DNA from 2 places in the Streptomyces sp. Je 1-369 genome. Region 2 is predicted to be linked to the other one. Evidence: predicted binding sites of a transcription regulator. Region 2 holds the regulator's gene; the other holds the start of a gene.
The links. The regulator HspR, encoded in region 2, represses chaperone genes until heat shock. The targets are predictions, from matches to a motif close to TTGAGNNNNNNNNNCTCAA.

Region 1: lon (endopeptidase La) is a predicted target of HspR. The motif match lies at 4,852-4,870, and genes of this name have one in related genera.

The regions. Positions count from the first base shown of each region.
Region 1 covers NZ_CP101750.1:5,923,122-5,932,730, forward strand. Annotated here, with positions in the region: gene NOO62_RS27010 (multifunctional oxoglutarate decarboxylase/oxoglutarate dehydrogenase thiamine pyrophosphate-binding subunit/dihydrolipoyllysine-residue succinyltransferase subunit) at 1-879, opposite strand, end outside; gene NOO62_RS27015 (sensor histidine kinase) at 1,155-2,234, opposite strand; gene NOO62_RS27020 (response regulator transcription factor) at 2,271-3,008, opposite strand; gene NOO62_RS27025 (spermidine synthase) at 3,074-3,751, opposite strand; gene NOO62_RS27030 (rhomboid-like protein) at 3,937-4,752, shown strand; gene lon (endopeptidase La) at 4,893-7,313, shown strand; gene NOO62_RS27040 (lysozyme) at 7,370-8,203, opposite strand; gene NOO62_RS27045 (MarR family winged helix-turn-helix transcriptional regulator) at 8,483-8,965, shown strand; gene NOO62_RS27050 (protein phosphatase 2C domain-containing protein) at 8,988-9,609, opposite strand, start outside.
Region 2 covers NZ_CP101750.1:4,628,027-4,637,635, forward strand. Annotated here, with positions in the region: gene NOO62_RS21135 (ATP-binding protein) at 159-575, shown strand; gene NOO62_RS21140 ((Fe-S)-binding protein) at 641-2,908, opposite strand; gene dnaK (molecular chaperone DnaK) at 3,199-5,064, shown strand; gene grpE (nucleotide exchange factor GrpE) at 5,064-5,777, shown strand; gene dnaJ (molecular chaperone DnaJ) at 5,811-7,001, shown strand; gene NOO62_RS21160 (heat shock protein transcriptional repressor HspR) at 7,006-7,461, shown strand; gene NOO62_RS21165 (hypothetical protein) at 7,586-8,092, shown strand; gene NOO62_RS21170 (helix-turn-helix transcriptional regulator) at 8,106-9,077, opposite strand; gene NOO62_RS21175 (helix-turn-helix transcriptional regulator) at 9,178-9,609, opposite strand, start outside.

The DNA of each region.
Region 1 (9,609 bases), 1.3 Mb from region 2:
CCGGACGATGTCCTCGTAGGCCTGCCAGAACTCGAAGAAGTTCAGGGTCTCGGCCTTCTTGATGCCCGCGACGACCAGCTGGCGGTCGCCGTTGGGCTTCACCAGGTCGATGGCGAGGCCGAAGTTGATGTGCTCCGGCTTGACCAGGGTGGGCTTGCCGTCCTTCTCCACGAAGGAGTGGTTCATGGACGGCATGGCCTTGATGGCCTGCACCATCGCGTACCCGATGAGGTGCGTGAAGGAGATCTTCCCGCCGCGGGCGCGCTTGAGGTGGTTGTTGATGACGATGCGGTTGTCGAAGAGCAGCTTCACCGGGACCGCGCGGACCGACGTCGCCGTCGGGACCTCGATCGAGGCGTTCATGTTCTTCGCGACCGCGGCGCTCGGGCCGCGCAGCGTCACGTACTCGGGACCGGCCGGAGCTGCCTCGGCAGGGGCCGCGGGCTCCGCCTTGGCGGCCGCGGGCTTCGCGGCGGCGGGCTTGGCGGCGGCCGGCTTCGCGGCGGGCGCCGGAGCGGCGGCCGCGGGCTTCGCGGGAGCGGCCGGTGCCTGCGCCTGGGGAGCGGCGGGGGCGGCCTGGGCCGCGGGCTTCGCCGGGGCGGCGGGCGCGGCAGGGGCGGGAGCAGTGGTGGACGCGGCCCCCGCGGCCGTGTCACCCGCCGGCTTCGCCGGGGCGGCGGCAGCAGAGGCGGCCACTCCTGGCTTGTAGTCGGCGAAGAAGTCCCACCAGGCTCGGTCGACCGAGTTCGGGTCCTGGAGGTACTGCTGGTAGATCTCGTCGACGAGCCACTCGTTGGGACCGAAGGCAGCAGCAGGGTCCTTGCCCTGACCGTCTTGGTCGGTCGAGATGCTCGAGCTACTGGGGGACTGTGACGACACGGCGGTAACCGCCCTCTTCCGCTTCACAAGGTGATGGACAGCGGAAATAAAGGCTACGCCTCCCGGAGCGTGAGGTGCAGACCGGGCCCGGCATCCGTCGCGTAAGTCACACCGGATCCGTGGTTTCGGCGCTGTGAATGGCGGGAAACAAGCGAGGTTCTGCAACGCCAGATGGCCGCGCGGGTACGTCGGTACGACGTCTACGCGCGGCGGCGTCCTCCGGGTGCCCCGAAGAGGCCCCCGTGAATCGCTTCCAGTCGAACCCTACGTCAACTTCACGCCTCGGGCAGGCCCGGAAGAGTGACCTGGATCCGGCAGCCGCGAGGGGATTCGGCCACCCCGATGTGACCTCCGTGGAGATCGACCGCCCAGCGCGCGATGGCCAGGCCGAGGCCCGTACCGCCGTCGTTGCCCGAGCCCTTCGCGGGGGCGCCCGCGTGGCTGCCGCGGTTGAAGCGCTCGAAGACGCGGTGCCACTCCGACTCCGGGATGCCGGGGCCCTCGTCGAGCACCTCCAGGTCCAGGGACTCGGGGTAGGGGCCGCGCCGGGCCCGCACCGTCACCCGCCCGTGCGGCGGGCTGTGCTTGACCGCGTTGTCGATGAGGTTCGCCACGACCTGGTGGAGCCGCTCCGCGTCCGCGTGGGCCGTCAGTTCCGGGGGTGACACGTCGAGGTGCAGATGGACGTCCGTACGCGTGTGGCTGCCGGAGCCCGACGCGATGCCCGCGCGCGCGGAGGCCACCATGTTGGCCTCCTTCAGGACACCCGACAGGTAGGGCCACACCTCGAAACGGCGGGACCTCAGGGGTACGACGCCGTTGTCCAGGCGGGAGAGGTCCAGGAGCGTCTCGACGAGCCGCCCCAGGCGCTCGGTCTGCTTCAGGGCCGTGCGCATCGTCTCCGGGTCCGCGGCGGACACGCCGTCGACGACGTTCTCCAGGACGGCACGGAGCGCCGCGATGGGCGTGCGCAGCTCGTGCGAGACGTTGGCGACGAGCTCCTTGCGCTGGGTGTCCTGCGCCTCCAGGTCGTCCGCCATGGCGTTGATCGTGGCGGCCACGTCGCCCAGCTCGTCGCGCCGGTCGGCGCCGCGCGCCCGGCGCGTGTAGTCGCCGTGCGAGACGGCGCGGGCCACCGCGTTCATCTCGTCGAGCGGGGCGGTGAGGCTGTGCGCCACGAACTGCGTGATGAGGAGCGTGGCGATCACCGAGAAGACGGTGATGAAGCGCAGCTCGGTCTGGGTCTTCATGGCCACGAGGAGCAGGCCCGTGGTGATGAACACCGAGACGACGACCAGGGCGCCCAGCTTGGTCTTGATGGAGAACGGCCGCAGTCCTCCGAAGGGCCCGTGCATCACGTCACGTGCCTCCGCCTCACGGGGTCCTCCGCCTCACGGGGTGGGGGTCTCCAGCGCGTATCCGACGCCGTGCACCGTGCGGATCCGCTCGGCCCCGATCTTCCGGCGCAGCGCCTTGATGTGGCTGTCGACGGTGCGGGTGCCGGACGCGTCGGCCCAGTCCCACACCTCGGCCAGCAGCTGCTCGCGCGACAGGACGGCGCGCGGGGTGTTGGCCAGGCAGACCAGCAGGTCGAACTCGGTGGGCGTCAGGTGGACGTCCTCGCTGCGCACCCGCACCCGCCGCTGGGCGTGGTCGATCTCCAGCTCGCCGAGGCGCAGGATGCCGCTGCGCGGCGTCGTCGCGGCGAGGGCGGCACGCTCGACCCTGCGCAGCAGGACGTGCACGCGGGCCGCGAGCTCGCGCATCGAGAACGGCTTGGTCATGTAGTCGTCCGCGCCGACGCCGAGCCCGACCAGCATGTCCGTCTCGTCGTCACGCGCGGTGAGCATGAGGACCGGGACGGGCCGCTGGGCCTGCACCCGGCGGCACACCTCCAGGCCGTCGAAGCCCGGCAGCATGATGTCGAGAATCAGCAGGTCGGGCTGCCATGCCTGGGCGGTGTCCACCGCCGAAGGGCCGTCTCCGGCCGTTTGCACGACGAAACCCTCGGCGCGCAGCCGGGCCGCGATGGCGTCGACGATCGTCGGGTCGTCCTCGACCACCAGCACCCGGCGCTGGGCGCCAGGCATCGCCGTGGCGCCGTTGTGGGAGGTGTGTGTCTGCTCCATCGCCCGCCCCTGACACTGATCGCTTGTGTTCGGTCAGCAGAGTACGGGTCGTGAAGGCACCTCGGCTACGCAGCCCGGACGCCGAGGTGGACCACGTCCGGGACGCCTCGGGCAACGGGGATCTCTTCGGTTCGTACCCCCTGGAATCCGGCATTCCGTAGAGCGTCGTCGAAAGCGGACGAGGGCTGGGCGGACCACACGGCGAGCACTCCACCGGGGTTCAGGCGGGCTTTGCAGGCGGCCAGACCGGCAGGCGAGTAAAGGGAGTTGTTGCCCTCCGTCACCGTCCAGTCGGGGCCGTTGTCGATGTCGAGACAGAGCGCGTCATAGGACTCCGTGGCTCCGGATACGTAGGAGACGAGGTCGGTGTGAAGAATCTGCGCACGTGTGTCGCGGAGCGCCGGTCCGGAGAGCTCGGCGAGGGGTCCCCCGTGGTGCCAGTCGATGATCGCCTGCTCGCGCTCGACGACGGCGATGCGTCCCCAGCGGGGGTCCGCGGCGGCGTGCGCGAGGGAGAAGCCGACGCCGAGGCCGCCGATGAGCAGGGCGGGGTCGGGGCGGTCGTCCAGGGCGTCGCGGGCCGCGTCGACGAGCAGGCGCTCGGAGCGGCCGTCGGAGGTGTCCATCAGGAAACAGCCGTTGGCGATGATCTGCAGCAGCTCGCCGTGGCGCCGCAGGACGACCTCGCCGTACGGCCCCTCGCGCCGGTCGAGCACGACGGGGGCGGCGGTCTGGGTGTGCATGGCGCACAGCCTATTTCCGGGAGGTGTTCCCGGGCGGGTGATTTTCCGGGCGCTCGTCGGCCGACGGCTGACGCAGGAGTCGCCCGCCGGGTTGACGTGTGAGACGCACCTCACGTGGCGCCCGTCATAGACAGCGCCGGAAAGAAGGGCAAAGGGTGGGGTGGGACGGAAGGAGCGCCACCCCCGTGAACCAGAGCGTGCGGCCCGCCGGGGCCGTGTCCGACGCCGGGACGCCGGCTGTGTCCGACGTCGAGGCGCCGGGCACCCTGAACGGAATACCGCGGCAGTCGCCGCCCCGGCCACCCCGAACGGGGGAGAGCCGCGAGCCGGATGTCGCGGACCGTGCCGCCGGTACGTCCGCACGGCGCCTCCGCCTCTGGCGGATCCTGCCCACGCCCACCGGCACGCCCTTCACCTTCGGTTACGCCGCGGTCCTCGCCGCCACCTCGCTCCTGACCCAGTACGCGGACCCGGACGTCGTCGACTCGCTGCTCCACGGGTCCAGCACCGACGTGGCGCACCTCGCGCAGAGCCCCCTCCTCGTCCTGGTCGCCAGCGCCCTGTGGATCGCGGGCGGCATCACGTCGCCGTACGCGATCGTCTTCCTGCTGGTGCTCACCGCACTGGAGCGGCGCATCGGAGGGCTGCGCGCCGCCGGTGTGTTCCTCCTCGGGCACGTCGTCGCCACGCTCGCGACGGAGGTCCCCGTCGGCTTCTCGGTCCTCGCGGGCCATCTGCCCGACAGCTCGCTGCACCGGCTCGACTACGGCATCAGCTTCGGTGTCGCAGCGAGCGTCGGCGCGCTCGCGGGCCTGCTCACGCCGTGGCTGCGGTGGACCGTGCTCGTCTGCTTCGGCGGGATGCTGGTCGACGACCTCATCGCGTTCACCGACCCGATGACGAACTGGGGCCACCTGCTCGCACTGGCGATCGGCGTTCTGACCTGGCCGCTGCTCAGGCGCCGGGGCCCGGAAGCCCGACCGGCCGACCCGGAAGCCTGACCGGCCGACCGACGGCATCCCTGCCGCGCACCGCGCGGCGCTTCCCGGTGATCGCTCACAGCGAACACGCCCCGGGGAACATCTCGGCACTCACAAGCATTGAGTCGATACAGCTCAACTTGAATGCCGAAAGGGAGATCATGGCTACTGAGTCCGCCTCGTACACTTCGCTCACTCTGCCTGTGCTGCCGCTCGACGACGAGGTGGTCCTGCCCGGCATGGTGGTTCCTTTCGACCTGTCCGACGCCGATGTACGGGCCGCGGTGGAGGCCGCACAGGCCGCCGCCCGGTCCAGTGGCGACAGCAAGCCGAAGGTGCTGCTTGTTCCGCGCATCGACGGGACGTACGCCGCGACCGGCGTCCTCGGCACCGTCGAGCAGGTCGGCAGGCTCTCCGACGGCGACCCCGGCGCCCTCATCCGCGGCCGCAGCCGCGTGCGCATCGGCGCGGGCACGACCGGCCCCGGCGCGGCCCTGTGGGTCGAGGGCACGAAGGTCGACGACTCCGTGCCGGAGCAGCTGCCGGGCGCCGTCACCGAGCTCGTCAAGGAGTACAAGGCGCTGGCCACCAGCTGGCTGAAGAAGCGCGGCGCCTGGCAGGTCGTGGACCGCGTGACCCAGATCGACGACGTCGCCGCGCTCGCCGACAACTCCGGATACTCCCCGTTCCTGACCACCCAGCAGAAGATCCAGCTCCTGGAGACCGAGGACGCGGTCGCCCGCCTCAAGCTCGCCACCGAGCAGCTGCGTGAGCACCTCGCCGAGCAGGACGTCGCCGAGTCCATCGCCAAGGACGTACAGGAAGGCGTGGACAAGCAGCAGCGCGAGTTCCTGCTGCGGCGCCAGCTCGACGCCGTCCGCAAGGAGCTGCGCGAGATCAACGGTGACAGCAAGGACACGGCTGAGGAGTCCGACGACTACCGCGCCCGCGTCGAGGCCGCCGACCTCCCCGAGAAGGTCCGCGAGGCCGCCCTCAAGGAGGTCGACAAGCTGGAGCGCGCGAGCGACCAGTCGCCCGAGGGCTCCTGGATCCGTACCTGGCTCGACACCGTCCTCGAACTGCCGTGGCACGAGCGCACCGATGACCAGTACGACATCAAGGGCGCCCAGGAGATCCTCGACGCCGAGCACTCCGGTCTCCAGGACGTGAAGGAGCGCATCACCGAGTACCTCGCGGTGCGCAAACGCCGTGCGGACCGCGGCCTCGGCGTCGTCGGCGGCCGCCGCGGCGGCGCGGTGCTCGCCCTCGTCGGCCCGCCCGGCGTCGGCAAGACGTCGCTCGGCGAGTCCGTCGCGCACGCCATGGGCCGCAAGTTCGTGCGTGTCGCACTCGGCGGCGTACGCGACGAGGCGGAGATCCGCGGCCACCGGCGTACGTACGTGGGGGCGCTGCCCGGACGCATCGTGCGGGCCATCAAGGAGGCCGGGTCCATGAACCCGGTGGTGCTCCTGGACGAGATCGACAAGGTGGGGTCCGACTTCCGTGGCGACCCGGCCGCCGCCCTCCTCGAAGTCCTCGACCCGGCCCAGAACCACACCTTCCGCGACCACTACCTGGAAGTGGAACTCGACCTCAGCGACGTCGTCTTCCTCGCCACCGCCAACGTCCTCGAAGCCATCCCCGAGGCCCTCCTCGACCGCATGGAGCTCGTCCGCCTCGACGGGTACACCGAGGACGAGAAGGTCGTCATCGCCCGCGACCACCTGCTCCCGCGTCAGCTGGAGCGGGCCGGGCTCGGCACCGACGAGGTGACGCTCGACGAGAGCGCCCTGCGCAAGCTCGCCGGTGAGTACACGCGTGAGGCCGGCGTGCGCAACCTGGAGCGGTCCGTCGCACGGCTGCTCCGCAAGGTCGCGGCCCAGCACGAGATGGGCGACCGTGAGCTGCCCTTCACCGTCACGGACGACGACCTGCGGGGCCTGATCGGGCGCCCGCGCCACGTGCCCGAGTCCGCACAGGACCCGGCGGAGCGGCGCACTTCGGTGCCGGGCGTGGCGACGGGGCTCGCGGTCACCGGAGCGGGCGGCGACGTGCTGTTCGTGGAGGCGTCGCTCGCGGACCCGGAGACGGGGGCGTCGGGGCTCACGCTCACCGGCCAGCTCGGCGACGTCATGAAGGAGTCGGCGCAGATCGCGCTGAGCTTCCTGCGCTCGCGCGGCGCCGAACTGGAGCTGCCCGTCGGCGACCTGAAGGAACGGGGCGTGCACATCCACTTCCCGGCGGGCGCCGTGCCGAAGGACGGCCCGAGCGCGGGCGTCACCCTGACGACCGCCCTCGCGTCGCTGCTCAGCGGCCGTCTGGTCCGCACGGACGTGGCGATGACCGGTGAGATCTCGCTGACGGGCCGCGTCCTGCCGATCGGCGGGGTGAAGCAGAAGCTGCTCGCCGCGCACCGCGCCGGAATCACCACGGTGATCATCCCGAAGCGGAACGAGGCGGACCTCGACGATGTCCCGGCCGAGGTCCTGGAGAAGCTCGACGTGCACGCGGTCACGGACGTGCGCCAGGTGCTGGAACTGGCCCTCACGGAGGCCGAGGTGAGGATCCCGGCCGCCGCGTAGAACCGCACACGGGAACGGCGGCCGCCCCCACGCGGGGGTGGCCGCCGTCCGTACGCTCAGCCGTTGGCGAGCGCCACCACCCGGTCGAGGGCGCCGTTGAACTGGTTGTGGTCACCGACCGTCGGGCCCGACGAGGTGTACTGCCACATGGTGTGGAAGCCCCAGCCGGCCGGGAGTTCGCCCGGGCTCGTGTTGTAGCGGGCGATCCAGAGCGGGTTGCTCGCGCCGAAGCCGCTGTAGTTGCCGGTGCACTGCTTCCACCAGCTGGTCGCGGTGTAGATGACGGCGTCGCGTCCGGTGCGGGCCTTGTAGGTGTTCAGGAAGTCGCGGATCCAGCTGACCATCCCCGACTGGGACTTGCCGAAGCAGGCCGCGCCGTACGGGTTCCACTCGATGTCGAGCGCGCCCGGCAGCGTCCTGCCGTCGCGCGACCAGCCGCCGCCGTTGCTCGCGAAGTAGTTGGCCTGGGTGGCGCCGCTTGAGGTGTCCGGCGTCGCGAAGTGGTACGCGCCGCGGATCATGCCCACGTTGTACGAGCCGTTGTACTGCTGGGCGAAGTAGGGGTTCTTGTACGAGGTGCTCTCGGTGGCCTTGACATAGGCCCACTTCACCCCGCTGTTCCAGAGCGTCTGCCAGGCGACGTTGCCCTGGTGGCTGCTGACGTCGACGCCCTCGGTCTGGGTCGCGTCACCACCGGCGGGGCGGCCGCCCTGGCCGTCGTGTTCGATGACGCCCTGGCCGAGGCGGGCGGTGCCGCGGTCGGGGACGTCGTCCGCCGTGGCCGCCGTGGGGAGCGTCAGGAGGAGGGAGAGGGCGGACAGTGCTGCGAGGAGAACCCCCGCCGGCGACAAGCGCGAGCGGCGGGCCGGTCCGGGTCTGTGCACGGGCATGGGCGTGCCTCCGAGGGCCTCGGTGGTGCTCGGTGGGGACCTGTCGACATGTAGTGGTGTGAACATGTCATGCGAAAAGCTACGCACGTAGACCGCTGCTAGGGAAGAGGTCCAGAGTTCTGCCGTTGGTCCACTCCTGTGGCGGCGGCACCGGGGCGGTACCGCCCGGACCTTGCGAAATACTGGTCAGACCGCTGCCGCCACGGCCGCGGCGCGAGAGCCTTCCGGCGATAACTTTCAGGATCGGGAAAACGGGACATGGGTGCTGCAGAAGAGGGCATGAAGCCCGGCGCGCGTGACGACGACGGGCACGGGGCCCAGAAGGCACGGGGGGCGGACCGCGAGTTCCTCTCCCTGGAACGGGAGTTGTCGCTCCTGCTGCGCCGCGCGCGGGCCTCATCGGGCGAGATGGCGCGCCAGGTCCACCCCGACCTGGAGCCGGCGGCGTACGGACTGCTCGTCTGCCTGGACGACTCGGGCCCGCAGCGGGCCACCGACCTCGCCGCCTACATCGGCGTCGGCAAGGCCACGATGAGCCGCCAGCTGCGGGCCCTGGAAGAGCTCGGCCTGGTCGCGCGCGAGCCCGACCCGGCCGACGGCCGCGCCTGGCTCATCCGGCTCACGCCCGACGGCCGCACCCGCTTCCGCACGGTGCGCGCCGCCCGCCGCGCCCGCTACGTGCGGCGCCTCGCGAGCTGGGACCGGGCGGAGGTCGCCGAACTCGCAAGACTGCTCGGCCGGCTGAACGCGAGCGCGGAGTGACCACGAACCCGGCTCGCCCACGTCACCACTCCGCGTAGACGACCGCCGCGTCGTCGTGCCGCTTCCCGCGCGGAAAGGCCACGAGGTCCGGATCCGCGCGCTCCAACTGCCGCACCCGGTCCAGCAGATGCTGCGGGCCCTGCTTGCGCAGCAGCGCGAAGCAGTCGGCCCAGTCGCCCTCGCGGAACGTCTCCACCCACCGCCCGGCCCCGTCGGTGAGCGCCGCCACCGCCGTGACCTCCGAACGGGGCAGCTCACCGGTGACCGCGCGGTCGGCCGCCGAAGGGTCGGACGCGGCCGTGAAGAAGCCGTCCTCCGCGTTGCGCAGCGCCTCGACCGCCGTTCCGTAGGCGCGGGCCGCGACGTCCCGCTCCGCGGAGCCGCGCGGCAGGGCGCGCACCTGGTCGCGCAGGGCCTGCACGGTGGGCGGCAGTTCGGCGAGGCGGCGGTCGAGGACGGCCGTCACCTCGCCGTCGCGGCCCGCCAGGAGGAGCGCCGAGTCGGAAAGGACCAAGTGCTCGACGCGCTCCTCGTCCCACCGCACGAGCACCACGGTTGCCTGAGGTGTGCGTGGGTGAGAAAGGTCACAGGTTGAACCATGCGCTTCAGCGGTACGCGTGATGCCGGTCGCCAGGATCTCAGGG
Region 2 (9,609 bases):
ACTAACCTTAGTCTCTACCGTCAGTGATGCGTCGCATACGCAGCGAACCTGGATCAACGGAAGCGCCCCGCCCCGCCATGCCATGGCGGTCGCGACACTGCCACCGTCAGGAGATCGCCGCAGCCGCCCAACTCCCATATGAACAACGGAGTTCACCGATGCCGGAAAACGAGACCTGGACCTACACCCTCTCCATCCCCAACGACCCCCTCGCTGTGCCCGTGAGCCGCCACACCCTCCGCCTCATCCTGAAGGCGTACGGTCTGCCCCACCTCGTAGATGCCGCCGAGCTCGTCGCCACGGAGCTGATCGCCAACGCCGTGCAGCACACCAAAGGGCCCGCCGCCCTGCGCATGCAGTGGGCGGGGGCGGTGCTCCGTATCGGGGTGTGGGACACGGATCCCACGCCCCCGTCCCCGGCCAGGGGGGCCGCCGGGTGGGACGAGGCGTCGGGCAGAGGGCTCGGGATCGTACGGGAATGTGCCGACGGGTGGGGGTGGTGCGCGCGGGAGCGGGACGAGGGGCGGGGGAAGCTCGTGTGGTGTGAGCTGACGGGCGCCGTGGCTGCCGCCTGAAAGGCGAAGACCCCGCCCCCTCCGGGGGGAGGGAACGGGGTCGGGCCACGTCAGTGGACCAGCGGCTACTTCACCGGCTCCGGCTCCGGCTCGTCCGCCGACTCCGGCTCGCCCGCCGGGTCGACCGGCGTCTTCACCGAGTCGAGCAGCAGCTGAGCGACGTCCACGACCTGGAGGGACTCCTTGGCCTGGCCGTCGTTCTTCTTGCCGTTGACGGAGTCGGTCAGCATGACCAGGCAGAACGGGCAGGCCGTGGAGACGATGTCGGGGTTCAAGGACAGCGCCTCGTCGACCCGCTCCGTGTTGATCCGCTTGCCGATCCGCTCCTCCATCCACATGCGCGCACCACCCGCGCCACAGCAGAAGCCGCGCTCCTTGTGGCGGTGCATCTCCTGCTGGCGCAGGCCGGGGACGGCGGACATGATCTCGCGCGGGGGCGTGTAGACCTTGTTGTGGCGGCCCAGGTAGCACGGGTCGTGGTAGGTGATGAGGCCCTCGACCGGCGTCACCGGGATCAGCTTGCCCTCGTCGATGAGGTGCTGGAGCAGCTGCGTGTGGTGGATGACTTCGTAGTCACCGCCGAGCTGCGGGTACTCGTTGGCGATCGTGTTGAAGCAGTGCGGGCAGGTCGAGACGATCTTCTTCGACGCCTTCGGCTTCTTCGTCGACTCGTCCTCGTCATCCTCGCCGAACGCCATGTTCAGCGTGGCGACGTTCTCCTGGCCCAGCTGCTGGAACAGCGGCTCGTTGCCGAGGCGGCGCGCGGAGTCACCGGTGCACTTCTCGTCGCCGCCCATGATCGCGAACTTGACGCCCGCGATGTGGAGGAGTTCCGCGAAGGCCTTCGTGGTCTTCTTGGCGCGGTCCTCCAAGGCGCCGGCGCAGCCGACCCAGTACAGGTACTCGACCTCGGTGAGGTCCTCGATGTCCTTGCCGACGACCGGCACCTCGAAGTCGACTTCCTTCGTCCACTCCAGGCGCTGCTTCTTGGCCAGGCCCCAGGGGTTGCCCTTCTTCTCCAGGTTCTTGAGCATCGTGCCCGCCTCGGAGGGGAAGGCCGACTCGATCATCACCTGGTAGCGGCGCATGTCGACGATGTGGTCGATGTGCTCGATGTCCACCGGGCACTGCTCGACGCAGGCGCCGCACGTGGTGCAGGACCACAGGACGTCGGGGTCGATGACGCCGTTCTCTTCGACCGTGCCGATGAGGGGGCGCTCGGCCTCCGCGAGGGCGGCGGCGGGCACGTCCTTCAGCTGCTCCTCGGTCGCCTTCTCCTCGCCCTCCATGGTCTTGCCGCCGCCCGCGAGCAGGTACGGCGCCTTGGCGTGCGCGTGGTCCCGGAGGGACATGATGAGGAGCTTCGGGGAGAGCGGCTTGCCCGTGTTCCAGGCGGGGCACTGCGACTGGCAGCGGCCGCACTCGGTGCACGTGGAGAAGTCGAGGATGCCCTTCCAGCTGAACTGCTCGACCTGGGAGACGCCGAAGACGTCGTCCTCGCCCGGGTCCTCCCAGTCGATCGGCTTGCCGCCGGACGTCATGGGCTGCAGCTCGCCGAGCGCCGTGCCGCCGTCGGCCTCGCGCTTGAACCAGATGTTCGGGAAGGCGAGGAAGCGGTGCCAGGCCACACCCATGTTGGTGTTCAGGCCGACCACGATCATCCAGATGAAGGAGGTCGCGATCTTCAGGCCGGCGAAGAAGTACGTGAGGTTCTGGAGGGTGGAGAGGTCCATCCCCGCGAACCAGGAGACGAACGGGTACGAGATGAAGAACGACGCCTCGTAGCTGTCCACGTGGTGCTGGGCACCCTCAAGGGCGTGCAGCGTGAAGATGCAGACGCCGACGATGAGGATGACGGTCTCGACGAAGTACGCCTGGCCGGTCTTGGAGCCCGCGAAGCGGGACTTGCGCCCAGGCCTGTCGGGGCGGTTCAGCTGCCGGATGACGATCAGCGTGAGGATGCCGAGCACGGTCATCGTGCCGATGAACTCGACGAACATGTTGTACGGCGCCCACTCGCCGATGATCGGCAGCATCCAGTCGGCCTCGAAGAGCTGGCCGATGGCGTTGACGATCGTCAGCAGCAGCGAGAAGAAGCCCACCGCCACGAACCAGTGCGCGAAGCCGACGATGCCCCACTTGTTCATGCGCGTGTGGCCGAGGAATTCCTTGACCACGGTGACGGTGCGCTGGAAGGGGTTGTCGGTCCTGAGTCCGGCGGGCACGGGCTGGCCGAGGCGCACGAACTTGTAGATCTGCACGATGGCACGGCCGAACAGCGCGACGCCGACCGCGATTAGGACCAGCGACACGATGATCGCGGCGAGTTGCATTTGGGGGCTCCTCGGGCCTGCGAGGCGAACTATTACTAAGCGGTAACTTATGCAGTCCGTCTGAGACTACCCACTTACTCCGCCGCACTGTAGCCAGCAGGGCGGTGATCTGCGTCGCTCAGGCAACCCTTCGCGCGCACGGGCGTGCCGGGCGGTTGTTGCCGCGCTGTACCTGCGCGTAAGTGCGGGATAAGAGTTGAGCCTCCTCGACTCACATCTGTTGACGCCGACGCGGCGCTCATGCATGCTTGAGTCAGATCCACTCAAGAAGTACATCTGGAGGAACCGAAATGGCACGTGCGGTCGGCATCGACCTGGGCACGACTAACTCCGTCGTCAGCGTTCTCGAAGGCGGCGAGCCCACCGTCATCACCAACGCCGAAGGCGCCAGGACCACGCCGTCCGTCGTCGCCTTCGCGAAGAACGGCGAGGTGCTGGTCGGCGAGGTCGCCAAGCGCCAGGCGGTCACGAACGTCGACAGGACCATCCGGTCGGTCAAGCGCCACATGGGCACCGACTGGAAGGTGGACATCGACGACAAGGGGTTCAACCCCCAGCAGATCTCGGCGTTCATCCTGCAGAAGCTGAAGCGCGACGCGGAGTCGTACCTGGGCGAGAAGGTGGCCGACGCGGTCATCACCGTCCCGGCGTACTTCAACGACTCGGAGCGCCAGGCCACCAAGGAGGCCGGTGAGATCGCGGGTCTGAACGTCCTGCGCATCGTCAACGAGCCCACCGCCGCCGCCCTTGCCTACGGCCTCGACAAGGACGACCAGACCATTCTGGTCTTCGACCTCGGTGGCGGCACCTTCGACGTCTCGCTGCTGGAGATCGGCGACGGCGTCGTCGAGGTGAAGGCCACGAACGGCGACAACCACCTCGGTGGTGACGACTGGGACCAGCGCGTCGTCGACTACCTGGTCAAGCAGTTCAACAACGGCCACGGCGTGGACCTGGGCAAGGACAAGATGGCGCTCCAGCGCCTGCGCGAGGCGGCCGAGAAGGCCAAGATCGAGCTGTCCTCCTCCACGGAGACCACGATCAACCTGCCCTACATCACGGCGTCCGCCGAGGGCCCGCTGCACCTGGACGAGAAGCTCACGCGCGCCCAGTTCCAGCAGCTCACGTCCGACCTCCTGGAGCGCTGCAAGACGCCGTTCCACAACGTCATCAAGGACGCGGGCATCCAGCTCTCCGAGATCGACCACGTCGTTCTCGTCGGTGGCTCCACCCGCATGCCCGCCGTCGCCGAGCTCGTCAAGGAGCTCACCGGCGGCAAGGACGCCAACAAGGGTGTGAACCCGGACGAGGTCGTCGCCATCGGCGCCTCGCTCCAGGCCGGTGTCCTCAAGGGTGAGGTCAAGGACGTCCTGCTCCTCGACGTGACCCCGCTGTCCCTCGGCATCGAGACCAAGGGAGGGATCATGACCAAGCTCATCGAGCGCAACACCACGATCCCGACCAAGCGCTCCGAGATCTTCACGACGGCCGAGGACAACCAGCCGTCGGTCCAGATCCAGGTCTACCAGGGCGAGCGCGAGATCGCGGCGTACAACAAGAAGCTCGGCATGTTCGAGCTGACGGGCCTGCCGCCGGCCCCGCGCGGTGTCCCGCAGATCGAGGTCTCCTTCGACATCGACGCCAACGGCATCATGCACGTGACCGCGAAGGACCTGGGCACGGGCAAGGAGCAGAAGATGACCGTCACCGGTGGCTCCTCGCTGCCGAAGGACGAGGTCAACCGGATGCGCGAAGAGGCCGAGAAGTACGCGGACGAGGACCACGCGCGCCGCGAGGCCGCCGAGTCCCGCAACCAGGGCGAGCAGCTCGTCTACCAGACCGAGAAGTTCCTCAAGGACAACGAGGAAAAGGTCCCCGGTGACGTGAAGACCGAGGTCGAGGAAGCCGTCACCGAGCTGAAGGAGAAGCTCAAGGGCGAGGACACGGCCGAGATCCGCACCGCCACCGAGAAGGTCGCCGCCGTCTCGCAGAAGCTGGGCCAGGCCATGTACGCCGACGCCCAGGGCGCGCAGGCCGCCGGCGGTCCCGAGGGCGCCGCCCCGGGTGCCGAGCAGGCCAAGGAGGACGACGGCGTCGTCGACGCCGAGATCGTCGACGACGAGAAGCCCGGAGACGCGAAGGGCGGCGCCGCCTGATGACCGAGGAGACCCCGGGCTTCGGCGAGAACGCCGAGAAGCCTGACGTCCCCTCCGGCGCCACCCCTGATGACGCGGCGCCGAAGGCCGCCGAGCCCTCCACCGAGGAGGGCACGGCGGCCCCGGCCGGGGACGCAGCAGCGAGCAAGACGTCCGCACAGGACGTGGGCCTGACCGCACAGCTGGACCAGGTGCGCACCGCGCTCAACGAGCGCACCGCGGACCTCCAGCGGCTGCAGGCCGAGTACCAGAACTACCGCCGTCGTGTGGAGCGGGACAAGGTGACGGTGAAGGAGATCGCCTCGGCGAACCTCCTCTCCGAGCTCCTCCCCACCCTCGACGACATCGGCCGCGCCCGTGAGCACGGCGAGCTGGTGGGCGGCTTCAAGTCGGTCGCCGAGTCGCTCGAGACGGTCGTCGCCAAGCTGGGCCTTCAGCAGTTCGGCAAGGAGGGCGAGCCCTTCGACCCGACGATCCACGAAGCGCTGATGCACAGCTACGCGCCGGATGTCACCGAGACGACCTGCGTCGCGATCCTGCAGCCCGGGTATCGCATCGGTGAGCGCACCATCCGCCCCGCGCGGGTGGCCGTCGCCGAGCCCCAGCCCGGCGCGCAGACCGTCAAGGGCGAGGATGCCGCCGAAGGCGCCGACTCCGCTCCCGACGCGGCGGCGGCGGACGAGAAGGAGACCGGTGGCCCGGACGAGGGCTGACGGTCACGACATGAGTGAGGAGGGACGTCGGGGATGAGCACCAAGGACTTCATCGAGAAGGACTACTACAAGGTCCTCGGCGTCCCCAAGGACGCCACCGAAGCCGAGATCAAGAAGGCGTACCGGAAGCTCGCACGCGAGAACCACCCGGACGCCAACACCGGCAACACCAAGGCGGAGGAGCGCTTCAAGGAGATCTCCGAGGCGAACGACATCCTCGGTGACCCCAAGAAGCGCAAGGAGTACGACGAAGCGCGTGCTCTCTTCGGCAACGGCGGATTCCGGCAGGGCCCCGGAGGCGGCGGCGGTTCGTTCAACTTCGACCTGGGCGACCTCTTCGGAGGCGGCGCCCCGGGTGGCGGTGGAGCGGCCGGCGGCGGCTTCGGGGGCGGCCTCGGTGACGTCTTCGGGAGCCTGTTCAACCGGGGCGGCGGCCCCGGCGGCGGCACGCGTACGCAGCCGAGGCGCGGCCAGGACATCGAGTCCGAGGTCACGCTGAGCTTCACGGAGGCGGTGGACGGCGCGACGGTGCCGCTCCGCATGTCCTCCCAGGCGCCCTGCAAGGCGTGCTCGGGCACCGGCGACAAGAACGGCACACCGCGCGTGTGCCCGACCTGCGTCGGCACCGGTCAGGTCTCGCGGGGCGGCGGCGGAGGGTTCTCCCTCACCGACCCGTGCATGGACTGCAAGGGGCGCGGGCTCATCGCCCAGAACCCCTGCGACGTGTGCAAGGGCTCGGGGCGCGCCAAGTCGTCGCGCACCATGCAGGTGCGCATCCCGGCGGGCGTCAGCGACGGCCAGCGGATCAGGTTGCGCGGCAAGGGAAGCCCCGGTGAACAGGGCGGCCCGGCCGGCGATCTGTACGTGGTCGTGCACGTCGACACCCACCCGGTCTTCGGCCGCAAGGGCGACAACCTCACGGTCACCGTCCCGGTGACCTACCCGGAGGCGACGCTCGGCGGCGAGGTGAAGGTGCCCACCCTGGGCGGCCCGCCCGTCACCCTGAAACTGCCCGCGGGAACGCCGAACGGCCGTACCATGCGGGCCCGGGGCAAGGGCGCGGTCCGCAAGGACGGCACCCGGGGCGACCTGCTCGTGACGGTGGAGGTGTCGGTTCCGACCTCCCTGTCGGAGTCGGCGAAGGACGCCCTGGAGTCCTACCGCAAGGCGACTGCGGGCGACGACCCGCGGGCAGAACTGTTCCAGGCCGCGAAGGGAGCGTGACCCCATGGACAGGGTCGGCCGTCGTCGTAATCCGTACCAGCTGACCGACGAGACGCCGGTGTACGTCATCTCGGTGGCGGCCCAGCTGAGCGGTCTCCATCCGCAGACCCTGCGGCAGTACGACCGCCTCGGCCTGGTCTCCCCGGACCGCACCGCGGGCCGCGGCCGACGCTACTCCGCCCGCGACATCGAACTGCTGCGCACCGTGCAGCAGTTGTCGCAGGAGGAGGGCATCAACCTCGCGGGCATCAAACGCATCATCGAGCTGGAGAACCAGGTCACCGCGTTGCAGGCGCGCGTCGCCGAGCTCTCCACCGCCGTGGAGGGCGCCGCGGCGGCCATGCAGCAGCGCGAGGCGGCGGTGCACGCGTCGTACCGCCGCGACCTGGTCCCGTACCAGGACGTGCAGCAGGCGAGTGCGCTCGTGGTGTGGCGGCCGAAGAGATCAACGGAGCAGTAGGTTCCGCACACTGGCTCCGCACGCTGGTTCCGTACCCTGATACAGGGCCGGGAGGTGACAACCTCCCGGCCCTGTATCGCTGTTTGCGGGGTTACGTTTTGGGCTACGGGGAGTGGAGCCGGTCATGGCCATGGTGGGGCTGTTCTGGATCGCCGAGGGCGATGTGTACGTGGGCGCGAAGCCGGCCGGGCTCGCCCCGGGGGTGCGCCTGACCACGGAGGGCGTGCTGGCCCTCGGCGACAGGCAGACCGGCATGTGGCCCTGGGAGGACGTGCACGCGCTGACCATCGACCACGTCCCGGTCAAGACCTTGAAGCGGCACGTGGGCGTGGCCGTCGACATGGTGCTCACGGTGGGCCTCGGCGGCAACGACGAGGCCCCGACGATGACGGTCCGCGTCACGGACGCGGCGGGCACGGAGACGGAACTGACGGCGTACACGGCGGCAGCGGTCGGCTACTCCCGGACGGAGTACGACCTATCCCGCACCGTTCTGTCCCGCCTCACGGAGGGCGCGGGCTCGCTCCTCACCACCCTGGCCGCGATGTCGGACTGGGGACGACGGCACGAGGGCGGCTCGCCTCGGGCGGGGGAGCGGGAGGCGTTGTTGCGGGAGTGGGCCGGAGACTAGGGGAACGGGCCGCTCAGGGGCGTTCGAGGATGCCCGACCGGCCGATGAGGTAGCCGAGTTGGGCGCGGCTGTTGCTGCCGAGGGTGGCGGCGAGTTTGGCGATGTGGACGCGTGCGGTGCGGATGTTCATGCCGAGGCGGTCGGCGATCTCGGCGTCCGTGAGGCCTTCGACGAGGAGGCCCGCGATGGCGTGCTGGCGGGTGGTGATGCCGTTCTCCGCGGGCTGCGGCGCGGCCTGCGGCCACATGGGGGTGGCCAGCCGCCACAGGCGCCAGAAGGTGGTGGCGAAGTACTCGACGAGGGCCGGATGGCGGAGTTCGAGGGCGATGCTGCGGTCCTTGCTCGCGGGGATGAACGCCACGGTCCGGTCGAAGACGAAAAGGCGCTCGGTGACCTCGTCGAGGGTGCGGGCCTCGGTGTCGCCGTCGAGCTGTTCGAAGTACGCGAGCACGGGCAGAGAATGGCGCGTTGTGTGCTGGTAAAGGGTCCGCATGCGGCATCCGCGGGTCAGGATCGCCTGGTCCCGGGGGAAGACTTCGGCCAGTGTCTCGGGCGGCCGGGTGCCGCCGGGCTGGACGGCGAGGAACTCCTCGGTGGCCTCGTTCATGGCGCGGTCGATCGCCGAGTTGATGCGGGCGACACCGTCCAGGACGGTGATGGACGGGGTGCCCGCGGCGGATCCGATGCGCAGGTCGAGGGAGGCGAACGGCTCGAAGGCGGCGCTGAGCCGCAGCTCACGGCGGCGTGGCGGCTTGTCGCGGTCCTCCATGGACCGGAGCAGACGGGGCAGGGCGAGGGCGGATGCGGTGGGGTGCAGCCATTGCGGGTCGTCGCGGCCCGGCTGGAGGAGGCCCAGGTCGAGGAGGCAGGGAGCGGGTTCGGCGGCGTTGTGGTGTATCCGGCCTTCGCGCAGGGCGCGGGCGTAGACGGACAGGCCTGTCTCGCAGAGTTCTTCGACGGTGTGCGGTAAGTGCTTCGTGGCCATGCGAGCCCCCTCCTGCCTGGTTGAAGCGTCGCGATTCTATGCAGGCTGAGAGTGGCCGGGCCGGATCCCGTAGGTGAAGTGACTGCTTCTGGACGGGGCGTCACCGCCCCTGGTCGAGGATTCCGGACTGGCCGATGAGGTAGCCGAGTTGGGCGCGGCTGTTGCTGCCGAGGGTGGCGGCGAGTTTGGCGATGTGGACGCGTGCGGTGCGGATGTTCATGCCGAGGCGGTCGGCGATCTCGGCGTCCGTGAGGCCTTCGACGAGGAGGCCCGCGATGGCGTGCTGCCGGGCGGTGATGTCGCTGTCGACCGGTGGGGGCGCGGCCTGCGGCCACATGGGGGTGGCCAGCCGCCACAGGCGCCAGAAGGTGGTGGCGAAGTACTCGACGAGCGCGGGGTGGCGCAGTTCGAGGGCGATGCCGTCGTCCTTGCTGGCCGGGATGAACGCCACGGTCCGGTCGAAGACGAAGAGACTCTCGGTCACCTCGTCGAGGGTGCGGGCCTCGATGTCGCCTGCCAGCTTTTCGTAGTG